Regions from separate parts of the Peptostreptococcus equinus genome, predicted to be linked through region 1. Evidence: riboswitches for the same ligand, from Rfam matches in the RefSeq annotation. Region 1 holds a riboswitch; the other holds the start of a gene.
The links. Region 1 has a riboswitch for thiamine pyrophosphate ahead of cytX (putative hydroxymethylpyrimidine transporter CytX). Riboswitches for the same ligand answer to the same signal wherever they lie in the genome.

Region 1 (3,430 bases):
AGCCTCCAATAATCATCTTTTTATGATTGGTATAATTATTGACTTTATTATTGTTTTTTTCATTCTCAATTTCAATTAATTTATTCATAAAATACTCCTTATATTAATTTTTTGAAGGAACAAATTTACCTACTAAATAAGCAAGTATCATCGTGATTAAAATATCTGGCAATGAACTTCCTATATTTAGATTTTTATCAAGCATATATCTGTATATTACAAATCCAACTATCCATATAACTATATTTCTTATATTGAAACTATTTTTGATTTCTTGATTTTTTAATATATAAAATTCAACTATCAAAATAGCTATCATGGGTGCAAATACAGAACCTATAAAATATAGAAAATTAGTTATATCATCCATTGGGAACAATACAGCACAGATAATTCCTATTATTCCTGTTAAAATTCCTATCATCTTTGCTGATATTTTTGAAGATATTGACGCAAATGAAAATCCAGCAGAAATTGCATCTAAAAATGCTGTAGTAACAGTAGAGAATACTATTAATGCTAGTCCCAATATTCCAAAACCAGCCTTCAACATTATTATTGCTATATCTGTTTCTTTAGTGAATATTGCAAGACCTAATCCTATGGCATACATCCAAATACTGACTATATTATAGGCTATAACACTTGTTGTAGTTGCCTTTAAGGGCTTTTCTGCTCTTCTTGTATAATCGCTTATTACTGGAAGCCATGATAGAGGCATAGCTACCGCCAGTTCAAGAGCTGCACCAAAAGACATAGCATCTTTACTTGGCCCTGCATTCAGATTATGTCCCTTGAATACGAGTACAGAAAGAACTAATGTAAGAGCAAATAGGCCAATCATAGCTACTAAATTGATTTTACCGAGATTTTCAATTCCAATCACTATCCATAAAATTATCAATCCTCCTATTATTATAGCCCATAGCCATGTACCTACAGAAAATATTCCATTTGCGGCAAGGGCTCCATCATAAATCATTATTGCGGTCCAACCTACTAGCTGTACTACATTTAAAAGAGCAAAAATTAATCCACCTTTATTACCAAAACCAATTTTTACAGTTTCCATAGATGTTAGTTTTGTCTTTGCTCCCATATAACCAGCCAAAAACATTAAAAAACCACCTATTATATGACCAATTACTATAGCTAGCATAGCTCTTGAAAATCCAAGAGATGCGAAATATGTTCCAGTTATTATTTCTGCAATAGAAACACCCGCTCCAAACCATATGAGTCCATTATTAAATACTGACACTCTATTTTCCTTCATATAGTACCTCCTAAAATAAAAAATCTGCATACCAATAGGCATACAGTAAAAAAGTTTCCTACGTTGGCATTATCCAAATCAGGTTCTAGGGTCTAAGTCAAACTTACTCTCAGCAAAAGCTCCCCTTTTAAATTATTAACTTAAATAAAGTATAGCATATAATATTATAAAACACTATAATTTGTTCATGTTATGTTAAATATAAAAATTTCATTGTCAATAAAAAATTCATACTGTAATATTATATTATAGGTTAATACTAAATAAATTTACAAATATAATTTTATAAAGGAGAAAAAAATGAAGAAAATATATTTAAATAAAATAATGAAAACTTCTAGGCATACAATTTTTATATGGTTTATTCTAGCAAGTGTAATTTTTATATTCTCATTTAAATCCTTGTATTATTTTGATATTGATAATCTAAAGATACCTGAAAATACGGGTTATAGTCGTCAAACCATAAAGGAAAATTATAATTATCTTATATACTACAACCTATCATTTAAAAACAAGCCCTTTAAATTACCAAATCTACCATCTTCTAAGGAAGCTATTATACACTTTATTGATGTTAGAAATATAGTTCAAATACTTATAAAATTATTATTTATCTTTTCTATGACATCTATATTAGGTTTTATATATATAATAAAAAACAAAGATTGGAAATACTTTTTAAACATATCTATACAAATATTAATTTTACCCTTGCTTTTATCTATTCCTTTTATAATAAATTTTGAGGATAGTTTTGTAATATTTCACAAAATTTTTTTCAGGAATGATTATTGGCAATTTGATTCTAATAAAGATCCAATCATAGATTTGTTGCCTGAAACTTTTTTCTTTCATACAGCACTTTCACTCTTAGTTATATTGTTAATTTTAAGTTCAATATTTTTCTTTATTTACAAAAAGAAAAATAAATAGATTTTTTCTTGACTTATATATCCAAATATCGTAATATATAAATATAAAGTTATTTGTATATTGTTATTATATTGTATATATTCAATATAAGTATTTATTACTATATAACTAAAAATCGTTTTCTATATCATTGTGATATAAAAAATAAATTATTAAAATTTGAATAAAGGATGATAAAATGGAAATTAAAACAACTAAGGAAGAATTAATTAAATATGCAGATATTTTGAAAGCTCTTGCACATCCTGTTAGATTGTGTATTGTAAAAGGATTAATAGAGAATGGTCCTCACAATGTATCAGATATGCATTCATGCTTAGATATGGCACAATCTACTGTATCACAGCATTTGGGTAAATTAAAATCTGCTGGTATATTATCTAGTAAGAGAGAAGGTACCGAAATAATTTACTCAGTAAATAATAAATTTGTTGAAGGAATAATAAAAAATTTAGACGTATAAATATTTTACTAAAAAGAAAGGTGGTCAGTAAATGAAGAAAATATTAATAGTGGGCGGTGTAGCTGGTGGTGCTACTGCTGCAGCAAGATTAAGAAGATTAGATGAAACATCAGAAATTATAATGTTTGAAAGAGGTGAATATATTTCTTTCGCAAATTGCGGTCTGCCATATTATATAGGAGAAGTTATACAAAATAGAGATGCTCTATTAGTGCAAACTGTTCCTGGTATGAGTCAAAGATTTAATATTGACATAAGAAATTTTAGCGAAGTTATATCTATAGATCCAGAAAATAAGACTGTAACTGTAAAAAAAGTACAAACAGGCGAAGAATACACAGAATCATATGACGAATTAATCTTATCACCTGGAGCAAATCCAATCAAGCCCCCAATTCCAGGATTAGACCAAGCAGAGAATGTATTTACTTTGAGAAATATACCAGATACCGATGCGATAAAAGCCTATGTAGACGAAAGAAAACCAAATGAAGCTGTAGTAATCGGTGGTGGATTTATCGGTGTTGAAATGGCAGAAAATCTAGTCGAAAGAGGCGTAAAAGTTCACCTTATAGAAATGCTCGATCAGGTTATGGCACCATTTGATTTTGAAATGGCACAAATACTTCATGGACATATGGAAGATAATGGTGTTGATTTAATATTAGGTGATGGTGTGGATTCATTCAAAAACAACGGAAAAACAATTGTACTAAAGAGTGGAAAGGAAGTAAATACAGATATTACTATTCTTT
Region 2 (3,430 bases), 330 kb from region 1:
CCCTGCTCTTGAGCCTCAATAGCTTCATTTACTGTCTTTGCAGAAATACCTACTATTTTATTATGACCTATCAATTCTTTAACCTTTTTAATAGGCATATCTGATTGCCCAACATGAACCCCTGCAGCATCCACAGCCAATGCTATATCCAACCTATCATTTATTAATAATGGTATATCATATTTATCACAAATTTCTTTTAGTTTTTTAGCTCTAATTAGGAAATCTCTAGTGGAAAGATTCTTTTCTCTAAGTTGAACGATTTTTGCTCCACCCTTTATACTTTCTTCTATAGTTTTATAAAAATCTTTTCCTAAACATGCTTTTTCATCTGTAACTAAATACATATCGTACTGATATTTTACTTTTTCAAAAGTTATTTTTGCATTTTCTTTTATCATTACTGTATTTAAATTAAATATGTTATTCATTACTTTTTCTTTATATGAAGCAATTCCTCTAGTTTCTGATTTTGCCAATTCTCCAGATAGGCTCATTGCTAAGACCCCAGATATAGCACTTATAAATGGATTCTTATTTGCCCCTATAAAACTTCCTATAAGTGATGTAATCATACAACCAGTACCCGTAATATAAGCTAAGGAGTCTGATTCATTTTCAATTTTCACGATATTTATTCCGTCAGTAATAATATCAATTTTTCCAGTCACTGCACACACACACCTATATTTTCTTGAAACTAATAGTGCTGCATCTATTGCTTCTATACTATCTACACTAGAATCTACTCCCTTGGTATTTACTTTTATACCTGCTAGTGACATTATTTCTGATGCATTTCCTTTTATGATATTTACATGTACCTTACTTAAAAATTCTTTTACGGATTCATTTCTAAAAGGAGTAGCTCCAACACCTACAGGATCAAAAACAATAGGTATATTATTCTCATTCGCTGTAATTCCAGCTTTTATCATTGTTTTTAATGAATCTGAATTAATTATTCCAAAATTTAGGACTAGCGCATTTGCTACCCTTGTCATTTGATCCACTTCATCATATGCATCTCCCATTACTGGTGATGCTCCTATTGCTAAAGTTACATTTGCGCAGTCATTTATTGTAACATAATTTGTTACTTGCTCTATTAATGGTTTTACTTGTCTAACTTTATCTAAAGACTGGTATATCTCTTTTTTTATTATTTCTATATTCATATTCATACCTCTATTTATAGTTCAAATTTTAAATCTTCATAAATTTTTCCCATTGGATTAGTTGGACCACATCCATGACCTATATCAAGAGAATATTCTATAGCCATAGTAATAAACTCCTTTGATTTTTTTACAGATCTAATCATATCAAATCCAAGACCTAAATTTGATGCAATAGATGATGACAATGTGCATCCTGTGCCATGAGTATTCTTAGTGTCAATTCTTACATTTGTGAAAAAATATTCTCTTGATTCTTTATCTATTAATACATCACAAGGATTTTCATCTAAGTGCCCACCTTTTATCAATACATACTTTCCTGTAGTTTTTTGTATTTCTTTACCAGCCTTTGCCATATCTTCTTTAGTTGATATTTCTATCTCTTTATCGAACAATAATCTATATATACATTGTGCTTCCATTATATTAGGAGTAATAATTTCCGCCAAAGAAAATAATTTATTTATCAACTCATTTTTTGCAAAATCATCAATTAAATCAAATCCAGATGTAGAAATCATTACTGGATCTAATACAATATTTTTTGCTTTATATTTTTTTAAACCTTCATATACAGACCTTACTATATTTGAATTTGATAACATACCAATTTTTACAGCATCTACTTCAATATCAGTAAATACAGCATCTATTTGGGCTAGAATCATTTCAGGCGAAATATTTTCTATTAAATTTACACCCATTGTATTTTGAGCTGTAACAGCAGTAATGGCACTCATACCATATACACCATGTGCAGCAAATGTTTTCAAATCAGTTTGAATCCCAGCCCCTCCGCTAGAATCAGAACCAGCTATTGTCAGTACTCTTTTCATTATTTGCCCTCCACATACAATTTTTGCAATAAAAAAAACATATATCCATGGATATATGCGGCGTTTATTGAATTCCTACGCTGGCATTACCCAGATCAGGTCGAAGGTCAAGAATCACATTCTTATCTCAGCCGATTTATCAGCACCCTTTTCATAATATCAAGTTTTTTATACTATATTCATTATATTATCATATCGATTTATATTTTACAACAAAAATAATTTTATAAATTCAATTATTATATTGTAATCATTTGATAATAGTATATAATATTCTAATAGGTATTAAGTTTTTTAGGAGGTATTATGGAAACAATTGCTAAGTTTTTTGGATTTTTGGCACTAGGTAGTTTTGGAGCCACTGTAATGAATTTTATTACAAAATATATAAAAAAGAATTTTTATCAATATATAAAAAAATATAAAATAGTAGATAAATATTTTCCTATTTTGGTAACTATTTTTGTAAAATATCATAAGATTTGGGGGTTAATGGCTGTTGGTGGTCTTTTATTACACTTTTCAATAATGTGGACTATTAATGGAATAAGTATCACAGGAATAATAGCTGGTTGTATATTGGGACTTCAAGTTTTACTGGGTATCTATGGATCAAAACAAAAAAAGAAACGATCTGGAGCTTGGTTTATATTACATAGAATTATAAGCCTTCTACTAATAGTTACAATTTTAGGTCATCTACTTTTTAAAGCTTAAAATCTAGTAATTATTTATTTTATAGAATTATTTTAAACAATTAAAAAAGAGAGCTTAGCTCTCTTTTTTATAATAAAATTTCTCTTTTAATTCTTCTACTTAAATCTACAATTTTTTTCATATATTTTGTATCAATTGTCTGTATTGAATCACTCCAAGCCTGATTCGGATTAATATGTGATTCTATTACCAAACCATCTGCACCAGCACCAATAGCTGCACATGATAGAGATTTTATCAAAGACCTCTGACCAGCTGCATGACTTGGATCAACCATAACAGGCAAATGAGTCAATTCTTTTAAAATAGGTATAACACTAATATCTAGTGTATTTCTTGAAATGTCAGAAAAAGTTCTAATACCCCTCTCACAAAGTATTATTTTTTCATTGCCTTCTTTCATAATGTATTCGGCACTAAGCAATAACTCTTTTATAGTTGCACTAAATCCTCTCTTCAGTAAAATTGGCTTGTCAATTTTACCTAATTCCCTTAATAAAGGATAATTATACATATTTCTTGTTCCAACTTGAAATACATCTATTTTATCATACATAAAATCAAGGTCTCTAACATCCATTATCTCTGTCACTACTGGAATATCTTCCTCTTTTGAAATTTTTTGAAGCATTTCAACTCCATCTCTTCCAATACCTTGAAAATCATATGGTGAAGTTCTAGGCTTGAATGCTCCTG

Region 2: another riboswitch for thiamine pyrophosphate. It lies ahead of thiD (bifunctional hydroxymethylpyrimidine kinase/phosphomethylpyrimidine kinase); the one in region 1 lies ahead of cytX (putative hydroxymethylpyrimidine transporter CytX).

What each region holds. Positions count from the first base shown of each region.
Region 1 covers NZ_CP114052.1:229,584-233,013, reverse strand. The annotation lists gene thiW (energy coupling factor transporter S component ThiW) at 1-88, opposite strand, end outside; gene cytX (putative hydroxymethylpyrimidine transporter CytX) at 104-1,276, opposite strand; TPP riboswitch at 1,314-1,410, opposite strand; gene O0R46_RS01275 (TIGR01906 family membrane protein) at 1,577-2,212, shown strand; gene O0R46_RS01270 (ArsR/SmtB family transcription factor) at 2,391-2,675, shown strand; gene O0R46_RS01265 (CoA-disulfide reductase) at 2,707-3,430, shown strand, end outside.
Region 2 covers NZ_CP114052.1:559,028-562,457, reverse strand. The annotation lists gene thiM (hydroxyethylthiazole kinase) at 1-1,178, opposite strand, end outside; gene thiD (bifunctional hydroxymethylpyrimidine kinase/phosphomethylpyrimidine kinase) at 1,193-2,017, opposite strand; TPP riboswitch at 2,073-2,177, opposite strand; gene O0R46_RS02890 (hypothetical protein) at 2,324-2,734, shown strand; gene aroF (3-deoxy-7-phosphoheptulonate synthase) at 2,802-3,430, opposite strand, start outside.